2 linked regions of the Sinobacterium norvegicum genome follow. The protein of the gene in region 1 interacts with the protein of each later gene in a pairwise test. Links are inferred from orthologs where the notes say so. Each region holds a gene or a part of one and is shown on either strand. Other genes may lie near its edges.

Region 1 (8,419 bases):
TCCTTGGTAATCGACTTGTAGCGTTCACCGGTCAAGACATTTAACACTGCCTGGGTACCGACAATTTGCGAGGTCGGCGTTACCAGCGGCAAGAACCCCAGGTCTTCGCGAACACGGGGGATTTCAGCCAGCACATCATCCAGCTTATCGCCAGCACCCTGCTCTTTCAGCTGACCTTCCATATTCGTCAACATGCCACCAGGCACCTGAGCAACGAGAATACGTGAATCGACGCCACGTAAAGAACCTTCAAACTTGGCGTATTTCTTTCTTACCTCACGGAAGTAAGCGGCGATATCTTCCAGCGCTTCGATATCCAAGCCGGTGTCGCGGTCGGTGCCTTGCAGCATCGACACAACAGATTCTGTCGGCGAGTGGCCATAGGTCATCGACATTGATGAGATGGCGGTATCAACGTTATCGATACCCGCTTCAACAGCCTTGAGAATAGTGGCAGTTGATAGACCAGTGGTCGCATGGGCATGCAACTGAACCATCAAATCGGTCTCAGATTTCAAGCGGCTAACCAATTCAAAAGCATTGTAAGGCGTTAGCAGACCAGCCATATCCTTAATGACAACAGAGTCGACGCCCATATCTTCCTGGCGCTTGGCCAAATCAACCCACATATCAATATTGTGAACCGGGCTGACCGTGTATGACAGCGTGCCCTGAGCATGCTTGCCTTGTTTTTTCACCGCCTTGATGGCTGTTTCTAGGTTACGGGTATCATTCATCGCATCGAAGACGCGGAAGACATCCATACCGTTAACAGCGGCGCGCTCGACGAACTTTTCAACAACATCGTCGGCGTAATGACGGTAGCCCAAAATGTTCTGGCCGCGGAACAACATCTGCTGTGGCGTATTAGGCATCGCCTCTTTCAAAAGACGCAGGCGCTCCCATGGATCTTCACCTAGGTAGCGAATACAGGAGTCGAAGGTTGCACCACCCCATGTCTCCAAAGACCAGAAGCCGATCTTATCGAGCTTCTCGGCAATAGGTAGCATGTCGTCAATACGTAGACGCGTGGCAAATAAGGACTGATGAGCATCACGTAATACAACATCGGTAATGCCTAACGGCTTCTTATCATTCATGGTATTCAACCTTCTAACGAGTAATTTTCAATTCTGACGAACAGGGCAATCTATTTGTGTTTTTTACGGTATTGATGAATAGCCGTTGTGATTGCCGCCGTGAGTTTAGGGTCAACGGCAGGGGCCGCAGTCGGTCTAGCTGACGCAGTCGTCACCAGGGTTTTCTCTGGCGCTACACGCTGCACAATCGCCGACATAATCTTGGTAACAATGACCAGAATGGTCAAGAAGACAAAAACTGACCCCATGCCGAAAAGCATCAGGTCGACGCCCTGCTGTAATACTGTCTGTTGCATTGACTCTCTTTCCTGCCGCTATGCACCATGACTGGCGATAACAGTTATTCCAAGTGGATTATTGCGTCACTGTACAGGCTATTATTGTTGTAATCAAACGGTAAAAAAGCTTGTAAAAAAACTACTAAAACCCGCAGTAATGTAGTTTTGACAGCGCTGTCATTATAATGACGCATTTTACCGCCCACTGTCAATATTTAGGCTATAATGCCGCGCTTATAGCCGATATCGATCTATCGGCCAACCATTGCAGGCATTAGCAGTACTCATGAACAGTCAAATTATGTTGGCGCCGATGGACGGCGTACTCGATCACACCATGCGAGACCTGCTATCAAGCCTGGGTGGCATCGATCGCTGCGTGACCGAATTTGCCCGTGTCACCCAGACCCCGCTGAACAACAAGCGGCTCAACACCATCTACCCTGAAATTCATCGTGGCGGCCATACGGCCGGCGGTATCCCCGTCTATTTACAGTTACTCGGTAGCGACCCGCAATTAATGGCCCAAAGCGCCGCTCTCGCCGCCGACAGAGGCGCCGCTGGTATCGATATCAACTTTGGCTGCCCGGCTAAATCAGTGTGCAACCACCGCGGCGGCTCCATCTTATTAGAAGAACCGGCACTGGTTGAGCAAATTGTTGCCCGTACCCGCCAAGCGGTGGATGACGCAGTCCCTGTGACGGTTAAAATTCGCCTAGGCTTTAATGACAGTGATAATTTCAACGACAATATTCAGGCCATTATCAACGGCGGCGCCAATGAACTCTGTATCCATGCTCGCACCCGCAAGCAGGCCTACCAGCCCCCGGCACACTGGCATATGATCAACGCCGGCGACTGGCCGATTAATATTATCGCCAATGGCGAGGTCTGGAACTACCAAGATTACCTGCAGTGCCGTAAACAAACCGGCAGCCGCGATATCATGCTAGGCAGGGGCGTCATTGCCTGCCCCGACCTGCCGATGATGATCAAAGCCCAACGACTCGGGCTCGACTACCAACCGATGCAATGGCAACAGATATTACCGCTGCTAATCAGGCTCCAGCAAATCAATATTGAAGCCTACCCCAGCAAGCATGCCGGCAACCGCACCAAACAGTGGTTGATGTATATGCAGGAGCAATACAGTGAGGCGGCAGCAACCTTCGAGGCGGTCAAGCGGATGAATGATTCTGCAGAGATTCTCCGCCTGCTACAACAACAGCTGAATTAACGGACTAGTCGGCACGCCCAGGCAGTGTCACATTCAGTTCCAACACCGAACAACCATCACTTTGATCGACTTTAACGTCGATGTCCTGCTGGTCAACCTCGGCATATTTCCGTATCACAGCCAGCAACTCCTGCTGCAACTGCGGCAGGTAACTCGGCTGATGCCGACGACTGCGCTCATGGGCAACAATGATCTGTAACCGCTCCTTGGCAATAGTGGCACTGTCTTTCTTGTGACTGACAAAGTAGTCGATGAGGCTCACGCTGTTCTCCCTAACAAACGGTTTAAAATTCCTTTTTTCTCGACCGTGATAAAGCGATGAGCCACTTCCTCACCCAATAAGCGTCCAACAGCGTCTTGGTAGGCCAAGCCAGCACGACTATCTTGATCATGAATAACTGGCACTCCCTGATTGCTGGCTTTCAAAACGGATTCCGATTCGGGAATCACACCCAGCAGGTTAGTGGCCAGTATGCCCTCCACATCATCGATTGCCAGCATATCACCTCTGGCAACGCGCTCTGGATTATAGCGGGTAATCAACAGCAGTTCATCGACCCGCTTACCCTGCTCGGCCCGGCGTGATTTACTCTGCAAAATACCGAGGATACGATCAGAATCACGCACCGAAGAAACCTCGGGGTTGGCAACAACAATAGCTATATCGGCAAAATATAGCGCCATAAAGGCGCCGTGCTCAATACCAGCCGGGGAGTCACAAATAATATATTCAAAGCCGTCATCGACCAGCTCGGCTAAGATCCGCTCCACCCCCTCTTTCGTCAAGGCATCCTTGTCGCGGGTTTGCGAGGCTGGCAGAATAAATAAATTTTCGCAGCGCTTATCCTTAATCAGCGCCTGATGCAACGTCGACTCTTGATTGATTACATTGACAAAATCATACACCACACGACGCTCACAATTCATCACCAAATCGAGATTACGCAGGCCGATATCAAAATCAATCACCACCGTTTTTTTGCCACTAAGTGCCAGGCCGCTACTGATTGCAGCGCTGGTTGTCGTCTTACCGACACCGCCTTTACCCGAGGTTACTACAATAATCTTAGCCATACCGAAACCCTTAAAAAATTAATATCTAACCGTATTACATCGGTTGTATCGTCAGCGCCTGCTGTTGTTGCTGAATATGAACTGCATGCTGCCAGTATTCCTTACTCAACTCATCATAGAGAATGAAAGTACCGGCAATCGACACCAGCTCAGCCTCCAGACTTTGGCAGAATACCCTGGCGCTTTTAGCCCCCTTCACCCCAGCCAAGGCACGGCCACGCAAAGCACCATAAATATGAATATTGCCATCGGCCAAGACCTCGGCGCCGGCAGAGACGGAACCCACAACAATTAAATCTCCACCCTGGGCATACACCTGCTGACCAGAGCGAACAGGCTGTTCGATAACCGTGTCCTTGCGTGATGGGGTGCTATTATTTTTGTGAGCTTCGGGCAGGCTGGGCAGCGCACTTTTTGTCGAACGTCTCGGCGACAAAATAGCCACACGAAGATTCTGCGCCTGCTGCTGCAACTCAATATTGTTACTACGGACAGCTATTGGTAACAAACCATACTGCCGACACAGCATCAGCGCCGTATCGAGAGGAAAATTGGGGCAATCGGGCCGTGCATCAATGATGATCGGCGTCTGCTGAAAAAAACCTGGGGCCTTCGCCACAGTCTCTATCAACGTTTTTTCAAAGGCAACGGCCTCAAAAAATGTTAACTCCAGATGAGTAATCGCTTGCTGACCACTTTTTAAACGAAAACAACGACGACTACTTTTACTGTTAATACTGGTCGAGATCATAAAAACCCTACTTTTATAACGGCAAATTAACATCGCAAAGGAATCCACGAACACTTTATAACGACTTAAATCAACCTCGGCAAGTTACCATTTATACGCCTTTATAGTTTCACGAAAAGCATCACAAAAATGAAATAAACTCGTTATAAACGGCTTAAATATTTTACAAATATAACTAACAAAACTAGTTAGCTTCTATGATGTAAGGGGATGAATCAAAGTACCTTAACAAGAAATTCAAGCAAAAAAAAAGGCCGGCATATGCCGGCCTTTCTAACCTTCTAATTGGTGATACTTATTCAAATTCGGCGTTGTGGAAAACGTTTTGCACGTCCTCCAAATCTTCCAGCATGTCAACGAAGCGGTCGAATATAGCAACATCTTCACCTGTCACAGGGGCGGTATTCTGCGGCACAAATTGAATTTCATCGACATCGAATTCGATCTCACCAAAGGCATCAAGCAGTGCCTGTTTGGCCTTAAAATAGTCTGTATTAGGTGCGAAAACCGTAATTTTACCGTCTTCATTTTCGATATCGTTGACATCAACATCAGCCATCATCAACGCCTCGAGTGCCGCCTCTTCATCATCACCGCTGAATGCCAAAATAGCGCTGTGATCGAACATATGGCTGACACTGCCCTGACCGCCCAGTTTGCTCTTACACTTGGTAAAACACTGTCGAACATCACCAAAGGTACGGTTAGGGTTGTCGGTTAAGCAATCGACAATCACCATGCAGCCACCGGGGCCAAAGCCCTCATAGCGAGCCGTCGCGAAGTCTTCGCCACCGCCACCTTTGGCCTTGTCTATCGCCTTGTCGATAACATGGCTGGGAACCTGATCCTTCTTGGCGCGATCAATCAAACTGCGGAGCGTCAGATTACCTTCGGGCTCGACGCCGCCAGCCTTGGCGCAGACGTATATCTCTCGACCATATTTACTGTAAACCCGCGCCTTGGCGTCTGAGGTTTTGGCCATCGATTCTTTACGGTTCTGATACGCTCTGCCCATTATCCATTCCTATCAATATGATCAAAACAATGATTTTAACGCCATTCTACGGCGGAGTGAACCTTTTCACCCAAGACAAGCCCTGCTTTCTCCCTCTAGCAATCAATTAACCGCCGAATATTGCCCAATTGTGCTAATTTAGAGGCAAAGTGGTCAAACAGCAGAGGCAGAGTATGCATTATCAGCAGGTATTACAGTTTTGGTTCGAGCAGCTCACTCCCAAGCAGTGGTGGCTGAAGGATGAAGACATGGACAGCCTTATCTGCAACCGCTTTGGCGACCTACACAGCCAGGCGCATCAATGTGAGCTATTCGACTGGCGACAATCAGCCAAGGGGCGATTGGCCGAGGTGATTGTGCTCGATCAGTTCTCACGCAATATGTTTCGTGACACCCCGCAATCCTTTGCCAGCGACAATCTTGCCCTTGTCCTGGCGCAGGAGGCCATTGCCATCGGCGCCGACAAAAAGCTTTCACCCGTAGAGCGCACCTTCTTATACATGCCTTTTATGCACAGCGAATCGAAAGCCATACACCAGATAGCCGAGAAACTATTCAAGGCCAATGGCAACGAGGATAACTACCGCTTCGAGTTGAGGCATAAAGAAATCATCGACCAATTCGGCCGCTACCCTCATCGCAACATGATTCTAGGGCGGCAATCCAACGAACAAGAACTCGAATTTCTAAGCCAGCCGGGCTCCAGCTTCTAATTCGAAAATCAGCTTTGAGCGCCATGTTGACGATACTCTCGTGGGCTCATGCCTGTCAGTTTTTTAAACGCCCGAGAAAAGTGCCCTGGCGTTGAATAGCCTAACAACTGTGCTATATCAGTAAAGCTGTCGCCACTGCTCAGCACCAGCGACGCCATCCTCTGCTTCAGCAGACCATCGACAAAGGCGTTATAACTAGTGCCTTGCGCCAACAACCGACGCTGCAGAGTTCTGCTACTGACCCCCAACAACACCGCCGCCTTATTAATCGGCATTCGCCCGTAATCAATATAAGGCTTTAATAGTACGGCTATATTCGCCGTCGATAAATCCTCTCCCTGTAACGCACTGTCATCGCTAAAACCCGTTTGATGATTGAGAAACACCAAGTTTTGAACAGTTAAATCCTTGGCAATAACAATCTTTGTCTGCGAGTGCTGGCAATAAATTTTGCAACGCCGCCCCAGCAACGCCTTAAAATCATCACTGACGGCATCCGACTGCATAAACACCTCTGTCGGCTGCCAGTCAGTCCCCGTTAGCATTCTGATCATTTCGATCATGAACGACAGGGCCAACTGCTCGGGGAAGAGCGTACTTTTACTATCGAGATAGACCTTCTTTTGTACCAATTGGTAGTGATGCTCGGTCTGCGCAAGCGCCACCCTGTCGGAATATGACATCGAGCGCGCAAACCCCATCAACACATTGAGCGACTCGGAGAAGCTTCCCGGCAGCTGGTCGACAACGGTCGGACAAAACGTTTGTGCCAGGAAATCCTGGGATATGCGGAATAGAATTTGACTGCCCTGATCTTCCACCAGTGCATTAATCAACTGGTGCCACGACTCCTCTGTGATTACCCGATGATTATCAATCGCCTCCAGCGGAAACTCGCAACGCTCTGCCAACGAGTAGACATCGATGCCCAAAGCCTGTAAATGATTGACTACTATCGAGATTAACCCAGTGTAGGCAACCTGAACCTGTCGCGGCATGATGCTGACCCAAAATTTATACAGAGATTGCATTTAACGCCATCGGCCCCGTCTTTTCAATCCGGCCAAAGGCGCTATTAACGGTTGAATTTAGTCTTTAAATATTCAATAAACACCGACAGCTTCGCCGGCATCTGACGACGGTCGGGGTAGACCATCGAAATAGGATAGCTATTAATATGGTAGCCCGGTAACACCACCTCCAGCTCCCCCTTGGCCAACTGCTGCTCGACTGCAAAATCCGGTAACATGGTGATACCACCACCATTGATTGCCGCCTCACGCAGCGCGATGGCATTATTACTGCTGATCTTGCTGTTAATCTTGCTCTCATAATAACTGCCGTTTTTTTGCAACACGACCTGTTCAAAGGGCGCAGTGTCCTCCTGTTGCCAGCGCAGGTATTGATGACTCTCTAAATCAGCAGGTGCCAGCGGCCGCCCAAAGCGATTGAGATAACTTGGCGAGGCACAGATCAATACTTTTACCGTACACAGGTGCTGGGCAATCATTGTCGAATCAGCCATCTCACCCATGCGCAGCGACATATCGAAACCCTCTCCAATCAAGTCACTCTGCAGTTCAGTGAGGTGAAGATTTACCGTCACGTCGGGGTAGCGCAGTAAAAATTCCGGCATCATTGCCGCCAAGGTGGCATTGCCAAACATCGGTGAGGCACCAATTTTCAGCACCCCTGTCGGCGCCTGTTGTACCGCAGCCACCTCGTGCTCGACAGCGTCCAACTCATGCTGGATGGCTAAACAGCGCTGATAAATACCCTGGCCAGCCTCGGTAATGCCGATTTTACGGGTTGTCCGTTGCAACAGCTTCACACCCAGATGCTGCTCCAGGGCGCTGATTTTTTTGCTCACCGATGATTTAGTTACACCCAATAATTGGGCCGCTGCAGAGAAGCTGCCAGCCTCGACCACCTTGGCAAAAATCATTAATTCATTGAGCTTATTCATCTTCACCTCCTCAATTCACCTTCTTTATTGTTTCCCAATGGGAAACTCAGTTGTTAATTTTAAGATATTTAAATTAATACAGAAACAATTATTATACTGCCTACACCCCGCAAATTTCGAGAGAGATAAATGTCAGCCATTACCGTCAGCCAAGCCCTTCAACACCGCCAATCAGCTCGCGACTTTCAACAGCGACCAGTCGATAAATCGGTGATCAAAGAGATTATCGAATTAGCCGGGCTGTCAGCATCGGGCAGTAATATTCAGCCGTGGCATCTCTATGTA
Region 2 (5,861 bases), on another replicon or contig:
ATCGAGAGCTGAGCCACCACCAAAGCCAATAATATAATCTGCATTTGATTTCTTTAGCGCTTCTATTCCTTCATATACAACAGCATCACAGGTTTCTCCTTCCACCCGATCAAATACCGAAACTCGAATGCCCACATTTTCACAGGATCGGATAGCCCCATCAAGCAAACCTAAATGATGAACTATTCGGTCGGCAACAAAAAGCACTGAAGCAACTGCTTCATCTTGTAATGTTGAACCAAGCTTTGAGCTGGCTCCTTCACCGACGTAGGTCAATAGAGGCGCACGAAATGAATAAATAGACCGTGTAGACAATTGGTCTATTGTTGACAAAACAATGTGTTCGACATCATCAATACTAGGCAACGCCATTCACCCCTACATTGCTTGATGTTTCATCTGCATATGGCTGAAGCATGCTGGTATGACTTAAACCACTACACGCTATGGCCAAGGGCGTTAAATAGAGAGGAAAATCAGGCAGAATAATATTTTTGTCATCCATCACTTCAGCAAAGACTCTGTCTATCTCAGGAAAACAGCAGGTACCTCCGGTCAAATATATTTCATCAATGTCATGATCTGAAACATGCTGTGTAATGATGTCTGCAAACTTTTCAATCACCGGTTTAACGATAGGCATTAGCTGTGCATTTTTAGATGATTTCTTTAATCGCTCTGCCTCGTCAAAACTAACATGTCTATTGCCAGCAATCGTTAGCGACATATGAGTCCCACCAGTTGGCTCATCGAAGGAGTGGGTAATTGTATGATTTTTAATAATTGCAGTGCCCGTGGTGCCACCGCCAATGTCAACTACGGCACCAGCAGAAACATTGAGTAATTCCGCAACACTAGATGGTTCATCCCGAACCTCCCCAATCATAACCCCTGCAGACTCAATCACATTGGTAGATATACGAGCATCGGTACCTGGCGGGAAAGAAGTATTGACCACTTCAACAGAGATATTCAGTTTCTTCTCTACTTTATCAAGCTGCTGCCGTACTAATTTACACGCATTATAATAATCGACGACAACGCCATCTTTGACAACACTTGCCCAGTCCAAGAAGCAGGCGATAGGCCAACCCGATGGATCAACAACCATTGTCACAATATCAGCAGTACCCAAGTCTACCCCGACAGTGTAATCACCGTCGCAGTGAAAAGGGCTGCAGTCATTGACAATAGTATGAGCCCTCATAAGTCTTCGATTTATAGCTTCCATGACAACAACCTATTTCGATTATTATACGATTCTAAATGAGTCGATCATGGTACAGCGGCGCTTGCGCACAAATGTAGCGGCGTTAGTTACCCCCTCACCTGTGGGAGTCGATATAGTCATTGATGTCCACCCCTCACCTCCCGCACCCAAACCAGCTAAACATGGTCCGTTTTTTACAAATAATGAGCAGTTAATCTCATAAGCCATGCGTGACAGATTATCGATATTGGTAGAGTGCATGGCTGCGGTGTGCCTGTTACCCTGCTCTAACGCAACACCCCAGTCAATTGCTTGATCTACATCCGATGCGCGAATAAACGCTATGACAGGCATCATTAACTCGGTTACTGCAAACACATGATCTTTATTCCCCTCAACCACTAACAAACGGGTTTCTTGCGGTACATTAAAACCCGCAGCCTCGGCAATAACAGCAGCATCTTTACCCACCCACTGAGAGTTCACTCTTGGATTTTGTGGATAATCTTTGAGCACTAATTTGGCAACGGCCTCCGCTTGGGATGAAGTGATTTCAACAGCACCATGACGACACATGGCAGCCATTAACTGATCTGCGACTGACTCAACGACAATAATTTCTTTCTCATCAGCACAGATAATATTGTTATCAAAAGATGCGCCCTGAACAATACTGACTGCCGCACGCTCAATATTTGCGGTTTCATCAACGACCACTGGAGGATTCCCCGGGCCAGCTGCAATCAAACGCATATGAGTCACAGCGCGTGCAGCATCGACAACCGCATCGCCGCCGGTCACCACAAGTAGCTTCAAATCATCATACGTGAACAGTTTATTCGCGTTATCTAAGTCGGGATTGGTTACTGTGGTGACGAGGTTAGCTGGCCCGCCAGCACCCACCACAGCCTCGTTAATCAGCTGTACCGCTTTTTGGCTAACGGCCTTCGCCGCTGGGTGTGGTGCAAAAACAACAGCATTACCGCCGGCAATCATGCTAATCGAGTTATTGATAACCGTTGCACTTGGGTTGGTGGATGGTGTAACCGATGCAATCACACCCCATGGAGCGTTTTCCAATAAAGACAGGCCATTGTCTCCGGAGATAGCCTGAGGAATAACGGCTTCAGTACCTGGCGTTCTCATAGCTTGCAGGCGGTGCTTTATGTATTTGTCTTCTACTCGGCCAAACCCGGTCTCTGCCACAGCCATTTCTGATAACAGTCTTGCATTAGCCATGGTTGTTTTACGAATCGCATGGATAATTTTATCTCTTAAGGCCACCGAACCAATCTTTGTCTGAGCTAATTGCGCCGCTGATACGGCATCTTCGAGACGATCAAAAATACCGCAGCTATCGCCATCTATTTGTGGGCTATTTAATTGCTCAATAACGCGTTGAACAACCAGTGCTATTTCCTGTTGATTCATATTCACTCATCCATAAACTCGCACGGAGGCACAGGTTTACCCATAACAGTTACAATTAGCCTGTCAATGCCAATAGCCTGTCCCCAGGGTTAACTCATCCCTTCTATGTCAATTTTTTGCTGTAATCAATACCCGTACTGCTTGATACCTGGTCAATGATGCCAACGATCAATAAATCGATCGGCGGCGGCTGATCGGCATTTGTTAATACAACACGAGCACTACTGCCTGAGACAGTAAAAACCCATTCGCCAACTCCTGCCCCGATGATGTCACAGGCAACGGCAATTTCAGATTCCGCCTCCCCTGATGCATCCAGCATTTGTATCAGTGTTAATTTTCCCTGAGACAAACCGTCGAGTTTGGCGGTTGAGACAACCTGTCCAATCACTTTTGCTAACCGCATCGTCTAATCAGCCCTTTGCTTGCAGGGGGAATATCGCTTCAAGGTCATCATGTGGGCGCGGGATAACATGAACAGCCACCAATTCACCTAAACGTGTAGCCGCTGCTGCACCCGCATCCGTTGCCGCCTTGCACGCCGCCACATCTCCACGCACCGTTACGGTAACCAGGCCAGAGCCAATCTGCTGATAACCCACCAGCTGAACTCTGGCTGCCTTTACCATTGCATCTGCGCCCTCGATAAGTGCAGTCAGGCCCTTAGTTTCCAAAATCCCTAATGCTTCGTTCATTGTTGAGCTCCTAATAAAATGTTTTTATTTCTTTGACGTTTTTTTGATTGAAATAGGGAAAATATTCTCTAAATCACCATGTGGACGGGGAATAACATGCACAGCCACTAACTCCCCCAGCCTCTCAGCCGCTGCAGCTCCAGCATCAGTAGCAGCCTTGCAAGCTGCGACATCACCACGAACTAATGCAGTCACTAAACCACTACCTATTTGATGGTAGCCCACCAACTCTACTCTGGCAGCCTTCACCATGGCATCAGATGCCTCGATCAAGCAGGTTAGTCCCTTGGTTTCTAATATTCCTAATGCTTCCATAACTATTGCTTCCTCTGGTTAAAAAAATTATGCCATACGTGATGCTAGGACAGTAATGTCGATGATGTCGTCGGCACTACAACCCCGAGATAAATCGTGAACAGGTTTAGCCAAGCCCTGCAACATAGGGCCCAATGCATCGTAACCACATAGTCGCTGGGCTACTTTGTAGGCAATATTTCCTGCGTTTAATGACGGAAAAATAAGTACATTCGAGTCACCCATTAACGGGCTATCCGGTGCCTTTTTTCTTGCAACATCTGGAGACACCGCTGCATCAAATTGTAATTCGCCATCCACCAACAGCCCCGGCTCTCGTGACTTTACCTGCTCGAAGGCATCGCGAACCTTTTGCACCATCGGATGCTCTGCACTGCCCTTGGTTGAAAAAGAAAGTAATGCAACCCTAGGAGAAATGCCGGTTAACCGTTGAAAATTATTCGCTGTGTCAATTGTAATATCGGCAAGCTGATCCTCATTTGGCAGCGGCACAACTGCGGCATCAGAAAATGCCCTTACCTCACTGCCATCGGGTGAAACCATAATAAAAAAACTCGATACCGTATTGGCCTTTTCCGCAAGGCCTACACAACGCAGCGCTGCCCTGATCACATCACCCGTGGTTGATAAATTTCCGGCAATACAGAAATCTGCATCCCCTTGGTCAAGCATCATTGAGGCAAAGAAGAGAGGATTCAGTAGCGCATTAATACACTCTTGCTGAGAAAAGTTTTTCTTGGAATTTTTGACACGATAAGCTTCACAATACGCGTCAAATTTTGCACTGGAGGCTGGATTGATAATTTGAATACCGGTGAGTGAGATACCACCATCAATGGCAATATCTCGTAACACAAAGGGGTTCCCGATAAGAACCGGAATCGCCAACCCCTGTGAACTCAGTTGTGACGCCGCCTCAACAACTCGTATATCGTTAGCGTCAGGGAGAACCACACGCTTTGGGTTTTTCTTACAGCTTTCTTTGCATTGCTCAATAAGTGTCATCGTGCAGTCACCTGCTGAAATATTTGTCGGTTACCGTTATAAAAAACCAGCAACATAATCATGATGATGTAGAAGGCACTGCTTAAACGATTCAACCCATTGGGAATATCTTCACGCTCGAGACGATTAGAAGTATCTATATAAGTTTGAATCGCTAGTAATTCAGTTTCGCGGCTCAAACACCTCAGTACGTTCAGCTTCGCAATACTCATACCCTGTGCCGTATCAGGCACAATATGATCATGCCCTAGGTGCTTCATCGGATTATGCGAAACCTGATGAATGAGGTTTTCATCAAGACCTCCCATAGTGAGGCTGTTAAGCATTTCCCCCGTCACCTCAGACTTCAGCATATGGCCGAGATACGATCGAATATCTTTAAGATAGCCCTCGACGACTAGCAAATCCGGGTGCTGTGAAAAGTCACACTGCGCCACAACAACCTGTGCTATCAGGCTGTCTATCTGGCCTCGCAAAACAATCTGGCGATGTGTTTTTAATACCAACTGGCTGCCATCGAGATGCGTCATCAAACCAGACTTATCGTGAACGCCGGAGCCGCAATACGAACATACCGTTTGCTGTCCGGCATCGACTGTGTTCAATGGGTGGACTCTGTCCCTTTGTTCCGGAGACTCAACACTATCTACATATACCTTGCCATCACTATCAATCCACTTGATTGTAATCGCCTTATCACTCAGCAACTGGCGTGCAGCAGGCGTAAGCAAATAACCCGCTGGCAAGCGCACTTCACCACCCTCACTTAAACTGAGGTGATCGTGAAGGTATTTGGGCGTGATATAAGCCTGCTCAGCCATCGCACTAAGCCCAATCTGCAGGATAAGTCACATAGACAAAACGCACATGCCCAGGACTACCGAATTCAATACTGGCCCCTTGGGGAATAAACATCACATCACCGGGCTTGCCAATAAATACCTGTTCACCTGATTTGATATGCAACTCACCTTCAAGTACAACGTCAATTTCGTCATAGGTTAAGGTCCACGGAAAAAAAGCATTGTTCCACTCTAGAAAACCCGTACCCATCCTGCTTTTATCAGCACTGCCTATAACATCTGCAATTTTGATATTCTTAACACCTGCTTCTTCGAAGTCTGCGAGAGATACACTCCCCCCTTTAACCAACACCACTCCGGCATCAGATACCAGCTTCACACCATTGCTATCCGAACTGTCTG

Evidence for each region. Proteins that work in one complex are often made in the same cells at the same time.
Region 2: the proteins of minC (region 1) and L9P87_RS02630 interact in binary tests that used the Escherichia coli proteins (3 or more experiments, as listed by UniProt). The link is inferred for Sinobacterium norvegicum from one-to-one orthologs.

The regions. Positions count from the first base shown.
Region 1 is NZ_CAKLPX010000003.1:214,221-222,639, reverse strand. What follows is about bases 2,583-5,555. They hold minC (septum site-determining protein MinC), read right to left. Parts: upstream 4,441-5,555; coding sequence 3,724-4,440; downstream 2,583-3,723. Other genes in these bases: L9P87_RS12935 (YebC/PmpR family DNA-binding transcriptional regulator), read right to left, coding at 4,736-5,455; minD (septum site-determining protein MinD), read right to left, coding at 2,874-3,689; minE (cell division topological specificity factor MinE), read right to left, coding at 2,620-2,877; L9P87_RS12955 (tRNA dihydrouridine synthase), read left to right, coding at 2,583-2,615. Also shown: oadA (sodium-extruding oxaloacetate decarboxylase subunit alpha), read right to left, coding at 1-1,100; L9P87_RS12960 (OadG family protein), read right to left, coding at 1,151-1,396; more of L9P87_RS12955, read left to right, coding at 1,665-2,582; L9P87_RS12930 (DUF924 family protein), read left to right, coding at 5,629-6,168; L9P87_RS12925 (helix-turn-helix transcriptional regulator), read right to left, coding at 6,177-7,199; L9P87_RS12920 (LysR family transcriptional regulator), read right to left, coding at 7,244-8,134; L9P87_RS12915 (nitroreductase), read left to right, coding at 8,264-8,419. UniProt on the Escherichia coli protein: Cell division inhibitor that blocks the formation of polar Z ring septums. Rapidly oscillates between the poles of the cell to destabilize FtsZ filaments that have formed before they mature into polar Z rings. Prevents FtsZ polymerization.
Region 2 is NZ_CAKLPX010000001.1:605,834-611,694, forward strand. Bases 1,397-4,370 are described here. They hold L9P87_RS02630 (EutN/CcmL family microcompartment protein), read right to left. Parts: upstream 3,048-4,370; coding sequence 2,745-3,047; downstream 1,397-2,744. Other genes in these bases: L9P87_RS02625 (aldehyde dehydrogenase family protein), read right to left, coding at 1,397-2,641; eutM (ethanolamine utilization microcompartment protein EutM), read right to left, coding at 3,055-3,336; eutM (ethanolamine utilization microcompartment protein EutM), read right to left, coding at 3,361-3,651; pta (phosphate acetyltransferase), read right to left, coding at 3,679-4,370. In the rest of the region: L9P87_RS02615 (iron-containing alcohol dehydrogenase family protein), read right to left, coding at 1-372; ethanolamine utilization protein EutJ, read right to left, coding at 359-1,231; more of L9P87_RS02625, read right to left, coding at 1,253-1,396; more of pta, read right to left, coding at 4,371-4,656; ethanolamine utilization cob(I)yrinic acid a,c-diamide adenosyltransferase EutT, read right to left, coding at 4,653-5,477; ethanolamine utilization acetate kinase EutQ, read right to left, coding at 5,482-5,861. UniProt on the Escherichia coli protein: Probably forms vertices in the bacterial microcompartment (BMC) dedicated to ethanolamine degradation. It may be involved in transporting positively charged molecules into and out of the BMC.